DNA from 4 places in the Streptomyces sp. NPDC047081 genome. Region 2 is predicted to be linked to each of the others. Evidence: riboswitches for the same ligand, from Rfam matches in the RefSeq annotation. Region 2 holds a riboswitch; each other region holds the start of a gene.
The links. A riboswitch is a leader RNA that binds a small molecule or an ion and turns the genes downstream of it on or off. The one in region 2 is predicted to bind cyclic di-AMP.

Region 1: it holds a riboswitch for cyclic di-AMP, as region 2 does, so the genes downstream of both, ABZ848_RS12920 (NlpC/P60 family protein) here and ABZ848_RS02380 (transglycosylase family protein) in region 2, are expected to answer to the same signal.
Region 3: it holds a riboswitch for cyclic di-AMP, as region 2 does, so the genes downstream of both, ABZ848_RS15715 (LysM peptidoglycan-binding domain-containing M23 family metallopeptidase) here and ABZ848_RS02380 (transglycosylase family protein) in region 2, are expected to answer to the same signal.
Region 4: it holds a riboswitch for cyclic di-AMP, as region 2 does, so the genes downstream of both, ABZ848_RS24665 (M23 family metallopeptidase) here and ABZ848_RS02380 (transglycosylase family protein) in region 2, are expected to answer to the same signal.

What each region holds. Positions count from the first base shown of each region.
Region 1 covers NZ_JBEYUY010000006.1:6,398-10,599, reverse strand. Annotated here, with positions in the region: gene ABZ848_RS12930 (hypothetical protein) at 1-289, shown strand, start outside; gene ABZ848_RS12925 (tellurite resistance/C4-dicarboxylate transporter family protein) at 267-1,256, opposite strand; gene ABZ848_RS12920 (NlpC/P60 family protein) at 1,456-2,607, opposite strand; cyclic di-AMP (ydaO/yuaA leader) riboswitch at 2,615-2,785, opposite strand; gene pcrA (DNA helicase PcrA) at 3,028-4,202, shown strand, end outside.
Region 2 covers NZ_JBEYUY010000001.1:510,391-514,592, reverse strand. Annotated here, with positions in the region: gene ABZ848_RS02390 (cytochrome P450) at 1-743, shown strand, start outside; gene ABZ848_RS02385 (transglycosylase family protein) at 897-1,841, shown strand; cyclic di-AMP (ydaO/yuaA leader) riboswitch at 2,048-2,218, shown strand; gene ABZ848_RS02380 (transglycosylase family protein) at 2,223-2,909, shown strand; gene eno (phosphopyruvate hydratase) at 3,212-4,202, shown strand, end outside.
Region 3 covers NZ_JBEYUY010000007.1:142,082-146,283, forward strand. Annotated here, with positions in the region: gene ABZ848_RS15710 (alpha-galactosidase) at 1-1,537, shown strand, start outside; cyclic di-AMP (ydaO/yuaA leader) riboswitch at 1,838-2,003, shown strand; gene ABZ848_RS15715 (LysM peptidoglycan-binding domain-containing M23 family metallopeptidase) at 2,008-2,928, shown strand; gene ABZ848_RS15720 (DUF6250 domain-containing protein) at 3,139-3,852, shown strand; gene ABZ848_RS15725 (SGNH/GDSL hydrolase family protein) at 3,997-4,202, shown strand, end outside.
Region 4 covers NZ_JBEYUY010000012.1:269,357-273,558, forward strand. Annotated here, with positions in the region: gene ABZ848_RS24650 (alginate lyase family protein) at 1-454, shown strand, start outside; tRNA gene ABZ848_RS24655 (tRNA-Met) at 532-605, opposite strand; gene ABZ848_RS24660 (PP2C family protein-serine/threonine phosphatase) at 737-1,843, shown strand; cyclic di-AMP (ydaO/yuaA leader) riboswitch at 2,047-2,204, shown strand; gene ABZ848_RS24665 (M23 family metallopeptidase) at 2,216-3,241, shown strand; gene ABZ848_RS24670 (aldo/keto reductase) at 3,317-4,202, shown strand, end outside.

The sequences.
Region 1 (4,202 bases), on a different contig from region 2:
CTTCCTCACCCAGATGAAGGCGATGGGCCGCGGCGAGGCCCGTTTCGTCCCGGCGATGCTGCACGGCGCGCTGACGATGCTGGTCACCGGCGCGATCCTGGTCGGCCTCAACCAGGCCGACGACCAGCACGTCAACAACATCAAGATCGGCGTGAAGCTGGCCCTGCTGATCGTGATCCTCGGGCTGGTCTATGTGAAGCGGGACGACGAGAAGGTCGACAAGAGCCTGTTCGGGCTGGTCGGCGCGCTCACCACGGCGAACATCTTCATCGCGGTGCTGTGGACCTGAGGTCGGCGCGGGCCGCGACGACGGCCCCCGCGGCGACGGCGAGCCACGCCGCCACCGCGATCCACAGCAGCGCCCGACCCGGGCCTTCGAGCCAGGAGACGTCGAGGACGGCGGCGATGGACAGGGTCGCCGCCGCGGTCATCCCCATCGGGAAGACGGTGGACCAGCGCCGCACGTCGTAACGCAGCCGGGGCCGTGCGGCCTCCGCGACCAGCAGTACGGCGTACCAGGCGACGTCGAGCACGAGCAGCGCGAGGGTGACGGCGCGCAGGACGCCGCGGTCGTCGTCGTTCCACAGATACAGGCGCGCGCTGTCGGCGGCGATCAGCTTGGACCCGGCCAGCGCCGAGATGGCGAGCGCGCCGCCCGCGACCCAGTGGTCGCCGGCGCCTTCGAGGACCTGCCGCAGGTCGAAGCGGGCGAGGGCGAAGCCGTAGAGGACGAGACCGAGCCCGGACAGTACGAGCGCGGCGTGCGCCAGCCACGCCACCGCCTCCGCCCCGGCCAGCGCGGCCGCGAGCACGGCGAGGCCCTGTGTGGCCACGCAACACAGGAACACCGCGCCCGGCATGCGCCGACCCCAGTGGCGTACGACGTCCACGAGCAGCACGGGCCACAGCACGACTGCCAGCGCCAGCAGGGCCTCGGCGAGGGTCTGCCACCCGAGCGCGGAGAACCGCGTCCCGAGGACGGTGGTCGCCGCGACGGCCGTGAGCGCGGCGGGCGACCCGGCCTCGGCCCGCCACCGCTCGCGATCCCACGCCAGCCGCGCCACGAAGTCCGCCGCCAGGCCGAGCCAGGCCACGCAGGCGATCACCAGCGCGACCCGCGACACCACCTCGTCCCCCGTCAGCTGTAGCCCGACCGACACGATCCCGGTCGCCATCACAGCACCCCCGGCCGCCGGCGCACGCCGCGCCCACCAGGCACGGAACGAAACGGACGTATCGGCGGAGTGGGCAGCCATGCAGCCGATGCTAAGGAGCACACCAGGGGTTGCGGCCGGGGCACGCGCGCGTGCGCGAGGAAATTGGCGCGGGGCGCGCAGTGATGAGGCGGGGCGCGCAGTGATGAAGCGGGGCGCGCAAGGTTGATTCGCGCGCCCGCGCTCATTCATTGGCGCGCGCCCCCTGCCCAGCCTCACGCCAGTCGGGCGCGCCCCTGTCTCACGCCGGCCGCACCACGCTGTGGATGATCGACTCGCCGCCGTAGTAGATCGACTCCTCGCGGACGTACGCGCCGGGCTTGGGGGCGTGGATCATCATGCCGTTGCCTATGTAGATGCCGACGTGGCTGATGTCGTCGTAGAAGAAGATCAGGTCGCCGGGCTGGGCGTCGGCGAGGGAGACCGTGGTGCCGGCGTTCACCTGGTCGTAGGTGGTGCGGGGGAGGGAGACGCCGGCGGCCTTCCACGCGGCCTGGGTGAGGCCTGAGCAGTCGTAGGAGTCGGGGCCGGTCGCGCCCCAGACGTACGGCTTGCCGATCTGCGAGCGGGCGAAGGCGAGGGCCTTCGCGGCCTTGGTGGCGTACGAGGAGTCCGTGGACGTGCTTCCGCTCCCGGACGTGGACGAACCGCTCTGCTGGGCCGCCTGCTCCTCGGCCTTCTGCTCGGCCGCCTGCTGCTGCGCCAGCTCCGCGGCCTTGCGGGCGGCCTCCTCCTGCTTCTTCTTCTCGATCTCCGCGAGCCGCGCCTTCTCCTGCGCGGTCAGCTTCGACAGCAGCTCACGCGCGTCGGAGAGCTTCTTCTGGACGGTGGACTTGGCGGTCTGCAGGTCGTTCTGCGACTCGGTGAGCGACTGGAGGTTCTCGGAGGCCTCCTGGCGCTTCTTCATCGTCGCGGACTGCTCGCTGAAGTAGTCGTCGACCTCGCTCTTCTGGCGGGAGGTCAGCCGGCTCATCAGCTGTGTCTGGTCGAAGTAGTCCTGCGGGGAGTCGGCGAGCAGGAAGGTCGCCGTGTCCGGCGCGGCGGCGCCCGTGCGGTACTCGGCGGCGGCGAAGGAACCGAGCCGCTCCCGCTGTTCGTTGAGCTTCTGGGCGCGCTTGGCGACGTCGTCGAGGAGGCCGTCCACGCGCTTGCGCTGCTTGGAGGTCTTCTCCTTCGCCGCGTTGTACTTCTCGGTCGCCGACTCGGCCTGGCGGTACAGGTCGTCGACCTTCTTCTCGACCTCTTCGAGGGAGGGGTTCCCGTCGGCGGACGGGGCGGCGTTGGCCGTCTGGGAGAGCAGGGCCACGGAGGTGAGGGCGGCCGTGGCGAGAGCGGGGGTGCGTATGCCGGCTACGCGCGTACCCGCGGGGCGCGACTTGCGGTGCGACGCCAAGGGAGGCGACTCCTTCCATAATCCGCCTACCGAGTTAGCTGTCGGGTTCGGGCGGGTGGTTCGGAAGGGTTGCCCTACGGTCCTTGTCCCCCATGGGAGTTGGACCGATTCACCCCAAGGTCGGTGGGTCCCCGGCTCCGGCTGCGCGGCGGCGCCCCGGACTCGGCGGAGGCCGCACGGCCCGGCGAGGTTCGCCGGTGGGGGTCGTTCGGCCTGCTCGGAACGGTAGCCAACTCGTGTGGCCCGTGTGAAGGTTGATGTTCGATATGCCCGATACATTTTCGTGACCTTTGGTCAGCAGGGCGAGGGTGCTCACGTACTGTGACGGCGTGGTCCGGGAGCGTGTCGGCTTCGTCGGATCCCGCGATGTTCTCGGGGCGGCAGCGGGTTGTCAGTGGGGCGCCCTAGACTCGGAGAGCGATGAGCAGCCTCTTTGACGACAGCTTCCTGGCGGACCTCAAGGCACCCCGTGGCCACGAGGAGGAACCCCCACCGCCACCCGAGGACGATCACGGTCCGGAACCGGTTCCGGACGATCTGTTCGGCGGGAAGTTCGACGTGCCGCCGGACCGGGACACTTACTACCGTGACGGCGCCCCGCGGCCGGTGATCGACCCCGCCGCGCTGCTGGACGGGCTGAACGAGAACCAGCGCGCCGCCGTCGTGCACGCGGGCACGCCCCTGCTCATCGTGGCCGGCGCCGGCTCCGGCAAGACCCGTGTGCTCACGCACCGCATCGCGCACCTCCTCGCCGAGCGGAACGTGCACCCGGGCCAGATCCTCGCGATCACCTTCACCAACAAGGCCGCCGGCGAGATGAAGGAGCGCGTCGAGCAGCTCGTCGGCCCGCGCGCCAACGCGATGTGGGTGATGACCTTCCACAGCGCGTGCGTGCGGATCCTGCGCAGGGAGAGCAAGAAGCTCGGCTTCACGTCCTCCTTCTCGATCTACGACGCCGCCGACAGCAAGCGGCTGATGGCCCTGGTCTGCCGCGACCTGGACCTCGACCCCAAGCGGTATCCGCCCAAGTCCTTCAGCGCCAAGATCAGCAACCTGAAGAACGAGCTGATCGACGAGGAGGACTTCGCCGCCCAGGCCGCCGACGGCTTCGAGAAGACCCTCGCCCAGGCTTACGCGATGTACCAGTCGCGGCTGCGCGAGGCGAACGCCCTCGACTTCGACGACCTGATCATGACGACGGTCAACCTCCTGCGCGCCTTCCCGGACGTCGCCGAGCACTACCGCCGCCGCTTCCGCCACGTCATGGTCGACGAGTACCAGGACACCAACCACGCCCAGTACGCGCTCGTGCGCGAGCTGGTGGGGACCAGCGAGCACCCCGTCGACGTCCCGCCGAACGAGTACGACCTCCCGCCCGCCGAGCTGTGTGTCGTGGGTGACGCCGACCAGTCGATCTACGCCTTCCGCGGCGCGACGATCCGCAACATCCTCCAGTTCGAGGAGGACTACCCGAACGCGACGACGATCCTCCTGGAGCAGAACTACCGCTCCACGCAGACGATCCTCTCCGCCGCCAACGCGGTCATCGAGCGCAACGAGTCCCGCCGCCCCAAGAACCTGTGGACCAACGCGGG
Region 2 (4,202 bases):
GCGGGCCCCGGGGTGGTGTCGCGCGGTCCGTGAAGAAGATGCGTGGTTACCTCGCCGAGCTCATCCATCGGAAGCGGGAAGCGCTGCCCGCCCAACCCACTCCCGGCGAAGACCTCATCTCCGGGCTCATCCGCGCCTCCGACCACGGCGAGCACCTCACCGAGAACGAGGCCGCCGCCATGGCCTTCATCCTGCTGTTCGCCGGGTTCGAGACCACCGTCAACCTCATCGGCAACGGGACGTACGCCCTCCTCACCCACCCCGAGCAGCGCCACAGACTCCAGTCCTCCCTCGCCGCCGGCGAACGCGGGCTGCTGGAGACGGGGGTGGAGGAACTGCTGCGCTACGACGGGCCCGTGGAGCTCGCCACCTGGCGGTTCGCCACCGAGCCGCTTCGCATCGGCGGGCAGGACATCGCGACCGGCGATCCGGTTCTCGTCGTACTCGCCGCGGCCGACCGGGATCCCGAGCGGTTCGCCGAGCCCGACACCCTCGACCTCTCCCGCCGTGACAACCAGCACCTCGGATACGGGCACGGCATCCACTACTGTCTGGGCGCTCCGCTGGCCCGACTTGAGGGGCAGACCGCGCTCGCCACCCTCCTCACCCGGCTGCCCGATCTGCAACTCGCCACCGATCCCGCCGAGTTGAGGTGGCGTGGTGGGCTCATCATGCGTGGACTGCGTACGCTTCCGGTCGAGTTCAGCCCGGTTGGGCCGACACGTCCTTCCAGCCGAACGTGACACGCGCTCAAGTCTGTGATCTTCACGTGATCTACGCGGCATTAACTTGTGACAAGTGATCGTCAGTCGATAGGTTCACGGACCATGGCGGCGCCAAGGCTTGGCCCAAGCTTCACGCGCCGCGGTCACTGCTGTCTCGCGAAAGGCCCCCGCATGCTCTCCGGGAACGGTCGTCACCGTCGCCCCCGCCAGGCTCCGGCACTCCTCGTCGCGGCCGGCGTGACCGGCTCCGCCATCGCGATCCCGCTGTTCGCCGCGAGCGGCGCCAGCGCCGCCGACGGAAACACCTGGGACAAGGTGGCACAGTGCGAGACCGGTGGCTCCTGGAGCGAGAACAACGGTGACGGGTTCTACGGCGGGCTGAAGCTCACCCAGGAGGACTGGGAGAAGTACGGCGGCCTCGACTACGCCCCGAGCGCCGACCTGGCCAGCCGCAACCAGCAGATCGCCGTCGCCGAGAAGCTCCTCGACGACCAGGGTGTGGGTGCCTTCCACACCTGTGGACTGACCACCGGGCTGACCAAGGACTCCGGCTCGGCCGACGTGGACACCGGTGTCGCGGACGACTCGTCCGGTTCGTCCGGGAATTCGGACTCGTCCGACAGTTCCGGCTCCACCGGCTTGTCCAACTCGTCCGGTGACACGGGATCGGGTTCCTCGTCCTCCGGTGATGGATCCGACGGTTCCGCCTCGCCGAGCGCCTCCACCGACAGTGCGGACAACTCCACCAAATCCGGCAATTCCGCGTCGCCTTCCGCCTCTCCGTCCGAGTCACAGAAAACCGACAGCTCATCTACAGATCGGGCGAACGGTGACGACTCGGACAACTCCGAGCAGGCCGTCGGCTCTTGGAGCCTCGTCGACACCGGCGCGGTCGGCAGCGGCAAACACCGCGGCGCCGCCGCCGATGAGGATGCGGACACGGGTCGTACGGACGACACGTACACCGTCCACGCCGGCGACACTCTCGCCTCCATCGCCGACTCCCTTGACCTGGACGGCGGGTGGCGCGCCCTCTATGACGCGAACAAGCAGGACATCGGCACCGACCCGAACCACATCACTGCCGGTCAGACCCTGGACCTCCCCGCCGAATAGACCTCGAACGGGGTGAAAAAAGACGGGAGTTCACGTCACACTTCGCGCCGAATGTCCGATTTGGCGAAAGTGTGGGATGAGTCTCAGAAGCCCTGATCGTCTTTGAAATTCGCCGGATTCCCTGTCTACCGTCGTCACCGCTCGGCAACCCGAGCCCCGTCGGTCGCAACGCCGAATCCTGCCAGCGGCCGTGCGGGAACAGTCGTCGCTTGACAGCGCCGTAGGCAGGAGCGGGGGACCCAAGGTAAGCGCCCCACCGGATGGTTGACGGTGGCGGCTTGGGGTGTAGCCGCGCCTCGTGGAGACGAGGGCGCGGCCGGGCAACTCAACCGGCCCGAACCCGACAGCTCACCTCGCAGGCGTCGGTGAGGGGATCCATCCATGCTGTTTTCCAGCAAGGGCAAGCACCGTCGTCCGTCCAAGACCGCCCGTGCCATCGCCGTCGTCGGCGTCACCGGTGCCGCCGCCGTCGCCGCCCCGCTGATGGCCGCCGGCAGCGCCTCCGCCGCCACCGCCTCCGAGTGGGACGCCGTCGCCCAGTGCGAGTCCGGCGGCAACTGGTCCATCAACACCGGCAACGGCTACTACGGCGGTCTGCAGTTCTCCGCCTCCACCTGGGCCGCGTACGGCGGCACCGCCTACGCCGCGCAGGCCAACCAGGCCTCCAAGGCGCAGCAGATCGCCGTCGCCGAGAAGGTCCTCGCCTCCCAGGGCAAGGGCGCCTGGCCGGTCTGCGGCACGGGCCTGTCCAGCGCCGCCTACAACGGCAGCAGCGCGTCCAGCTCGGCCGGCAGCTCCTCGAACACGACCCGCTCCGACTCCCAGGCCGCGTCCCGCTCCTCCGAGCGCACGACCGTGAAGAAGTCGACGAAGACCGTCACCACCCCGACCGGCAAGAAGGTCAAGAAGGGCGACGGCGAGTACAAGGTCGTCAAGGGTGACACCCTCAGCTCCATCGCCGAGAAGCACAAGGTGAAGGGCGGCTGGAAGAAGCTGTTCGAGCTGAACAAGGACATCGTCGAGGACGCCAACCTCATCTACCCGGGTCAGCAGCTCCACCTGAAGTAAAACCCAGCTGAACCACAGTGCCTTCACAGCCGTGTCCACCAATATGGAGGACACGTGAGGGCCTCCCCCGTCCCCCACGGACTCCCCGCCTCGGTGCGTGTTCCCCCGTACGCACCGGGGCGGGGCTTTTTGTGTGCGCGCACGCGTGCTTCCGCGCAGGTTTTTGTTCCGTTCGGAAACAATTTACTCTCGGTTCTGCCCAAGAGGTGGGCGGCAGCGTGGCCGATCCGCCGGAGCCGGTTAGGCTCGTCTCGCAGAGCCGCTGCGGTGCTGCCGTAGCCGCGTCACATCCCAAGAAGGAGATGCTCGTGCCGTCCATCGACGTCGTCGTAGCCCGGGAAATCCTGGACTCCCGAGGCAACCCCACGGTCGAGGTCGAGGTCGGCCTCGACGACGGCAGCACGGGTCGTGCCGCCGTCCCCTCCGGCGCCTCCACCGGCGCCTTCGAGGCCATCGAGCTCCGAGACGGTGACCCGAACCGCTACCAGGGCAAGGGTGTCGAGAAGGCCGTCCTCGCCGTCATCGAGCAGATCGGCCCGGAGCTGGTCGGCTACGACGCCACCGAGCAGCGCCTGATCGACCAGGCGATGTTCGACCTGGACGCCACCGACAACAAGGGCTCCCTCGGCGCCAACGCCATCCTCGGCGTCTCCCTCGCCGTCGCCCACGCCGCCTCCGAGGCCAGCGACCTCCCGCTCTTCCGCTACCTCGGCGGCCCGAACGCGCACCTGCTGCCCGTCCCGATGATGAACATCCTGAACGGCGGATCCCACGCGGACTCCAACGTCGACATCCAGGAGTTCATGATCGCCCCGATCGGCGCGGAGTCCTTCTCCGAGGCGCTGCGCTGGGGCACCGAGGTCTACCACACCCTCAAGAAGGTCCTGAAGGGCCGCGGCCTGTCCACCGGCCTCGGCGACGAGGGCGGCTTCGCCCCGAACCTGGACTCCAACCGCGCCGCCCTCGACCTCATCCTCGAGGCCATCAAGGAAGCCGGCTACGCCCCCGGCGAGCAGATCGCCCTCGCGCTCGACGTCGCCGCCTCCGAGTTCTACAAGGACGGCAAGTACCTCTTCGAGGGCAAGGAGCGCTCCGCCGCCGAGATGACGGAGTACTACGAGGAGCTCGTCGCGGCCTACCCGCTCGTCTCCATCGAGGACCCGCTGTTCGAGGACGACTGGGCCGGCTGGAAGGTCCTCACGGACAAGCTCGGAGACAAGGTCCAGATCGTCGGCGACGACCTGTTCGTCACCAACCCGGAGCGCCTCGCCCGCGGCATCGAGGACGGCGCCG
Region 3 (4,202 bases), on a different contig from region 2:
CACCTACGGCGAGAAGATCATCGGCAGCCGCCGCGGCCACACCGGACACCAGCACCTGCCCTGGGTCGCCCTCGACACCGACGCCACCGAGGAGCGCGGCGAGGTCTACGGCTGCGCGCTCGGCTGGTCCGGCTCCTGGCGCATCGCGGTGGCGCAACTCCCGGACGCGCGCGTGCAGATCACCGGCGGTGCCGGCTACGACGACTCCGGGCTGCTGAGGCTGGAGTCGGGGGAGTCGTACACCACCCCCGTCTTCGCCGGCCTGTGGAGCGACGGCGGCTTCGGCGGTGCGAGCCGGGCCTGGCACGCGTACCAGCGCGCGTACGTGATCCCGGACGCCGAGCAGGACCGCCCGGTGCTGTTCAACTCCTGGGAGGCCACCGAGTTCGACATCTCCGAGGAGCAGCAGGGCACGCTCGCCCGGCGGGCCGCGGCGATCGGCGTCGAGCTCTTCGTCGTCGACGACGGCTGGTTCGGCGAGCGCACCAGCGACCGCGCCGGGCTCGGCGACTGGACGCCCAACCCCGACCGCTTCCCCAAGGGCCTCGCACCGCTCGCCGACTACGTGCACGCGCTCGGCATGCAGTTCGGCATCTGGGTCGAGCCCGAAATGGTCAATCCGGACAGCGAGCTCTACCGCGCCCACCCCGACTGGGCGCAGTTCCAACCGGGACGAAAGCGGATGGAATTCCGCAATCAGCTCGTCCTCAACCTCGCCCGCGAGGACGTCCAGGAGTACCTCTGGGAGCGCCTCGACACACTCCTGACCAGCGCCCCGATCGACTACGTCAAGTGGGACTTCAACCGCTGCTTCACCGACGCCGGCTGGCCCGGCGAGGCCTATCCGCAGCGCCTGTGGGTCGACCATGTGCGCGCCTTTTACGCCCTGTTGGACCGCCTGCGGGCCGCCCACCCCGGCGTCGCCTTCGAGTCCTGCTCGGGCGGCGGCGGCCGGATCGACCTCGGCGTCATGAGCCGTACCGACCAGGTGTGGACCTCCGACAACACCGACCCGCTGGACCGGCTCGCCATCCAGCACGGCTTCAGCCAGATCCACCCCGCGCGCGTGATGGCCGCCTGGGTCACCGACAGCCCCAACACCCAGCTCAACGGCCGGATCAGCTCGCTGCGCTTCCGCTTCGTGAGCTCCATGGCCGGTGTGCTCGGGGTCGGCGGCGACCTCACCCAGTGGACCGAGGAGGAGCTCGCCGAGGCCGGTGAGTGGGTTGCCCTCTACAAGGAGATCCGCCCGCTCGTGCAGCACGGCGACCTCTACCGGCTGCGCCCGCCGACGGGCGGCCTGAGCGCGGTCCAGTACGTGCGCGGCGACGAGACGGTCGTCCTCGCCTGGCTCCAGGCGCAGAGTTACGGCGAACCCGTACCGGCGCTGCGACTGCGGGGCCTCGACCCCACAGCCTCGTACGAATGCCGTGAAACGGGCGAAGTTCACAGGGGTGCCGTATTGCTGCATCACGGACTGTGGACCGGACTGCGCGGCGACCTTGATGCGGCAGTCCTCCGCCTGCGCCGCATCTGAGCCTTCTGTCCGAATTGGCGTCTTCATTCCAACTCGCTCTGGAATAAGGAAAGCTGGAGCAGTGTCACGTGAGGAGCGTCATATCCGTGACGGTGCGTGCCCCGTCATGTTCACGTAATTCAGGTGCTTTTCAAGGGACTTTGGTCTCGGCGACTGCTTCCTGATTCACGGAGTGTGACGGGGAATTCCGGAAAGGGATCAAGGGAATCGCATTCACAGGGAACCGTCACTTGTCCCTTTGCGTCTTGGTCGCTTACGTTCCACACCAATCCGGACGGACGCCCAATCCTGCCGCCGCCCGGTGTCCGCACAACTCACCCGTGAACGGCAGGAGCGGGGGACCCACAGGTACAACCGCCTGGACCGGTCTCCGGAACAGGCTTGGGGTAAAGCCGCGCCGAAACGCGCGGCCGGACATCTCCAGTCCGCACCCGACAGCTCACCTCGCAGGCGCCGGAGAGGAATTCGCCATGCCCGCGAAGGGTAAGCACCGCCGCCCGAAGTCCCCGCGTCTTTCCCGCTCGATCGCCGTCGCCGGAACCGGTGGCGCCGCTCTCGCCCTCCCGCTCATGGGGGCCACCGGCGCCCATGCGGCCACCACGCAGTCCGCTTCCCAGTCGGTTTCCGAAAAGGCCGTCCAGTCCCTTCCGGTGACCCAGAAGAAGGCCGCCGAGAAGAAGAGCGCCGCCGACAACGCGGGTGCGCGCACCTATTCGGTGCGGGTCGGCGACTATCTCTCGAAGATCGCCGACGAGCAGAACGTCACCGGCGGCTGGAAGAAGCTCTACGCCGACAACCGCCAGGCCGTCGGCGACGACCCGTCGCTGATCCACCCCGGCCTGAAGCTCACCATCGGCAAGCAGGCCGCGACGAGCACCACCAAGTCCTCGTCCTCGGCCTCGTCCTCCTCCTCGGCCAAGTCGCAGTCGTCCTCCGCCAAGACGTCCGCCACCCGGACCGCCGAGACCACCAGCACCGCCACCGGCTTCACCCTCCCGGTCTCCGGCGGCACCATCGGCACCGGCTACCACGTGGCCGGCAGCATGTGGTCCAGCGGCTACCACACCGGCGTCGACTTCGTCGTCCCGACCGGCACCTCCCTCAAGGCCGTGGGCGCGGGCACGGTCGTCTCCGCGGGCTGGGGCGGCGCCTACGGCAACCAGGTCGTCATCAAGCTCGCCGACGGCTACTACGCCCAGTACGGCCACCTCTCCCAGCTCTCCGTCTCGGCCGGCCAGACCGTGACCGAGGGCCAGCAGATCGGCCTCTCCGGCGCGACCGGCAACGTCACCGGCCCGCACCTGCACTTCGAGATCCGCACCACGCCGGACTACGGCTCCGACGTGGACCCCGTGGCCTACCTCCGCTCGAAGGGCGTCGCCGTCGGCTGACCCCCGCCGACCCGACCGCCCGACACGCCGCCGAAGGCCGGACCCCGATCCCCGGGTCCGGCCTTCGGTGTGTCCGGCTCCGTCTGTTCGGGTTGCGGTGTTGCGGTCGTGTGGCGGGAGGGGCGGGGGTGTCGACAGGGAGGGGGCGCCGGCGGCACAGTGAACCCCGTTGCCCTGCAAGCGCTTTCTGCATCCGAAGGAGCCCCGCCTGTGACGACCACCCGCAGAGCATTCGGAGCCCTCGCCGCAGGCGCCGCCCTGGCCGCCCTCGCCCCTGCGCAAGGCGCGAGCGCCGCGCCCCGCCGGCGTCTCCTCGCCCACGACGACTTCCGGCGCGGCCTCGGCAAATGGGCCGTAGAACTGGAGAACGGCGGAACGGTCACCGCCTCGCGCGGGACGCTGGAGGTGGACGTACCCGCCGGCGCCACGGTCTGGTTCAGGCGGCGCCTCGACGGGCCGTACGCCATCGAGTACACCGCCACGGCCGTCTCCGAAGGCGGGGTCAACGACCGTGTGTCCGACCTCAACAACTTCTGGAACGCCACCGACGTCCGCTCCCCGGACGACATCTTCGCCACGCGGCGCGGCGGAGCACTGGCCGAGTACGACTACCTCCGCACGTACTACGTCGGCTACGGCGCCAACACCAACACCACGACCCGGCTGCGCCGTTACGTCGGCGAGGCCGGGGTCCGGCCGCTGATCTACGACTACACCGAGCCGCTGCTCGTCGCGAACGAGCCCAACCGGGTCCGGATCGTGTCCGACGGGTCGGCGGTCCGCTGGCGGAACAACGGGCGGCTCGTCTTCGACTACGACGACCAGGACCCGTACACAAGCGGGCATTTCGCCTTCCGGACGACCTGGAGTCATTTCCGGATCAGCGACTTCAGGGTCTGGCGGTTGACCCTTCAACAGCCCTGATCGGAAGGTTATTCCTGGCTTGGGGAGATCTTTAGAAGTGGCTTATCTCACCGCCCGTCAACCCCTTCTTACGGTCGCGTAGGTCACATTCGAAGGTGAATCATGAACAGCGTGGCAGACGATTCGAAGAGTGACAGCAGATCCGTGATCGGGTCGTACGTTGCGGTGGGGGACAGCTTCACCGAGGGCGTCGGCGACCCCGGCCCCGACGGGGCGTTCGTCGGCTGGGCCGACCGGTTCGCGGTGCTGCTCGCGGACCGCAGGCCCGAGGGCGACTTCGGCTACACCAACCTCGCCGTGCGCGGCAAACTGCTCGACCAGATCGTGGCGGACCAGGTTCCGAAGGCTCT
Region 4 (4,202 bases), on a different contig from region 2:
GCCGCTCACCCCGGCCGGCTCCACGGTGAACACCCCGCAGAAGCTGACGACGTACTGGTTCAAGCAGACCCGCTTCAAGGACGGCCTCGCCCAGGAGACCTGCCGCAACTTCAAGCACGTCGGCTACTCCCTCGCCGCCACCGCCCACATCGCCGAGACCGCCTGGCACCAGGGCGTCGACCTGTACGGCGAGGTCAAGGACCGGCTGAAGGCCGCGCTCGACTTCCACGCCCGCTACCAGATGGGGGAGAACCCGCCGGCCTGGCTGTGCGGCGGCAAGGTCGACCGGAACATGGGCCCCGACCTGGAGGTGGCCCTCAACCACCTGGAGAACCGTCTCGACATGAAGGTCCCCTACGCCCACAAGCTCGCCGAGGAGACCCGCCCGGCCGGCACCGACGACCTCTTCGTCTCCTGGGAGACCCTGACCCACGCGAACAACCCCGGAGCGTGAAGACACTCAGGGAAGCCACTTGGGGAAAACACTCAGGGCCGGAATCCAGTGACTGGATTCCGGCCCTGAGCCTTGAGTAGCGGGGACAGGATTTGAACCTGCGACCTCTGGGTTATGAGCCCAGCGAGCTACCGAGCTGCTCCACCCCGCGTCGGTGTGTCACCAGCATACGCCATCCGCGGGACGCTCAGCACCACGGTTTACTTCCGCCCCTCCTCACCTGCGTCATTCGGTCGGCCCACACCACTCGCCGCCCGGCCCCGCTCCAGGAAGCCTGGACTTGTGGATCATGAGCGGCCGTACGCGAGCGCCGGCGGACGGCTGTCCCGGGACGCCGTCGCCTTCCTGCGTGTGCTGCCCGTGCTGCTGATCGCCGGGGGGATCCTGTACGACAGCCTCACCCCGAAGGACTTCACCGCCGCCCCCTTCTTCACGGCCGCCCCGCTCGTCGCAGCGCCCGTCCTCTCACTCGCCGCCACCGCGGTCACCGGTGCCATCGCCACCCTCGCCACCTACGGGGTCCACGTCCGCTTCGGCTGGGGGCCCGACGCCGACACGCTCACCGAGGCCGTCACCGTGGCCACGGTCGCCCTGCTCGCGGCCGGCATCAACCGGGTCGTGGCCCGCGGCGACGCGCGGCTCGCCTCCACCCGCGAGATCGCCGAGGCCGCCCAGCGCGCCGTACTGCCCGAACCCGCCGAGCGCATCGCCGGGTTCGACATCGCGGCACGCTACGAGGCGGCGCAGGCCGACGCGTTCATCGGCGGCGATCTGTACGCGGTGCAGGACACCCCGTACGGCGTCCGGCTCGTCGTCGGCGATGTGCGGGGCAAGGGGATGGGCGCGGTGGCCGCCGTCGCCGTCGTCATCGGGGCCTTCCGGGAGGCGGCCGAGCAGGAGGCGACCCTGGAGGCGGTCGCGGGGCGGCTGGAGCGGGCGCTGGCCCGCGAGGGCACCCGGCGCGCCGGGCTCGACGCCTTCGAGGGGTTCACCACCGCCGTACTCGCCGAACTCCCGCACGACGACGGGGTGTTGCGGATCGTCAACCGTGGCCACCCGCCCCCGCTGCTCCTGTGCCCCGACGGCACCGTACGCACCCTGCACCCGAGCGAGCCCGCGCTGCCGCTCGGCATGGGCGAGCTGGGCGCCTGGCCCGACCGCGCCGAGGAGACGAAGTTCCCCGGCGGAGCCACCCTGCTGCTTTACACGGACGGGCTGTCCGAGGCGCGCGACGGACAGGGCGAGTTCTACGACCCCGCGGCCCGGCTCGCCGGCCGGGTCTTCCGCGAACCCGGCGTACTGCTCGACACCCTCGCGCGCGGGGTGCGCCGGCACACCGGGGACGGCACCACGGACGACATGGCGCTGCTCGCCGTACGCAGGCCGTGACTCTCTGCATAACAACTGACATACCGTCAATGCCTGTGAAGATCCTGAGGGCGGGTCAACTCGCCCGTTTTTCGCCGTCCATGGGCCCTACGTCCAGCCAGGATTCGTTAATGATCAAGCCGAACAGCTTGGAAACGACCCCCCGGGTCTATTAACGTTCGATAACGCAGCGCGGTCGTCCCAGCCGTCACAAGAGGCGGCTCCGTGCGCACGCGCCGAATCCCGCAAGGGAACCGGGGAACCACCACCCTGGGGTGAATCGCGCGGAGACCGCCGTGGACCCACGGCAGGTTTACGCGCGTAGGAGACCTTCCTGCTCCGAACCCGTCAGCTAACCCGGTAGGCGAGAAGGAAGGAAAGGAGCACGCCCACGTGGCGTCCAACCCGCCTGCCCCGGCAGCCCCGTTCGTGCCGAGCACCGAGCCTTTCGGCTTCGCCGGCCCCCGCACCGAAGAGGGCCAGTGGGAGGAGTGGAACCCCACCGCGGACTCCATCGCTCCGGTACGCGGCCGGCACCGTGTCGCCAAGCAGCGCGGCGGGGGACTCGCCCGCAGCTCCACGGTTCTCGGCGTCGGCGTCATAGCCGCCGTCGGCGCGGGCGGCATGGCCAGCGCCAACACCGGGAAGCCGCCGGTCTCCATCTCCATGCCCGATCTGCCCTCCGTCGGCGCCGTGTTCGGCGGCTCCTCCGAGGCACCCAAGGGCTCCGCGACCGCGCTCAGCTCCGTCGGCGTGACCACCGAGGACACCACGCAGGGCGCCCGGGACGCGGGCGAGGCGCTGCGCGACCGGATCATGGCGCAGGCCGAGTCGCAGCAGGTCCAGGTCGACAGCAAGGCCCAGTCCGCCACCGAGGCGGCGCTCGCCAGGCAGATCGACGACGCGGCCGCCAAGGCCGAGCAGGACGCGGCGGCCAAGGCCAAGGCCGCCAAGGCGAAGGCGGAGGCGGCGGCCGAGAAGGCGGCCGAGGCCGCGAAGCTCGCCGAGCTGGCCAAGCAGTACAAGCTGCCGGTCGTGTCCTACACGATCACCGGCACCTTCGGACAGGCCGGCTCCATGTGGTCCTCCGGCTACCACACGGGCCTCGACTTCGCCGCCCCGACGGGCACGCTCATCAAGGCGATCCACTCCGGCACCGTCACGGAGGCCGGCTGGGCGGGGTCGTACGGCTACCGCACGATCATCACGCTCGACGACGGTACGGAGCTGTGGTTCTGCCACCAGTCGTCGATCAGCGTGAGCGTCGGGCAGAAGGTCGCCACGGGTGACGTCATCGGCCGCGTGGGCGCGACGGGCAACGTGACCGGGCCGCACCTGCACCTGGAGGTCCACCCGAACGGCCAGTCCGACGGCATCGACCCGATGACGTGGCTGCGCAGCAAGGGCCTGAACCCGTAACGCTCCGGTGTTGTTTACACGATGTTTGCGGGTGACCCGGAAGGCCGGGCTCCAGGGCGGGCGTTGACGCTGAACATGACTGCCACTCCTTCTCCTTCCCTGCGCAAGCTCGGCTCCTCCGACCTGGAGGTCTTCCCGCTCTGCCTCGGCGGCAACGTCTTCGGCTGGACCGCCGACGAGGCGACGTCCTTCGCCGTCCTGGACGCGTACGCGGCCGCGGGCGGCAACTTCGTGGACACCGCCGACGGCTACTCGGCCTGGGTGCCCGGCAACAAGGGCGGCGAGTCCGAGACGATCATCGGCAAGTGGGTCAAGGCCCGCGGCAACCGGTCCGACGTCGTCATCGCGACCAAGGTGAGCCAGCACCCGGAGTACCAGGGCCTGTCCGCGGCCAACATCAAGGCCGCCGCCGACGCGTCCCTGCGCCGCCTCGGCACCGACTACATCGACCTCTACTACACCCACTTCGACAAGCCCGAGGTGCCGGTCGAGGAGATCATCGGCGCGCTGGACGAGCTGGTGCGGGCGGGCAAGGTGCGCAACATCGCCGCGTCCAACATCTCGGCGGAGCGGCTGCGGGCGTCGCTGGAGTTCTCCGACCGCGAGGGCCTGGCCAAGTACGTGGCTCTCCAGCCGCACTACAACCTGGTCTCCCGCGACACGTACGAGGGCGACCTCCAGGACCTCGCCGCGCAGTACGGCCTCGCGGCGGTCCCGTACTACGCGCTGGCGGCGGGCTTCCTGACGGGCAAGTACCGCCCCGGTACGAAGGTGGACAGCGTGAGGGCGGCGGGCGCGTCGAAGCACGCGGACTCGGAACGGGGGCAGCGCGTCCTGACGGCCCTGGACGAAATCGCGGAAACCCGCGGGGTCCCGATCCCGACGGTGGCCCTGTCGTGGCTGGCAGCCCAGCCGACAGTAGCGTCCCCGATCGCATCGGCCCGCACGCTGGAGCAACTCC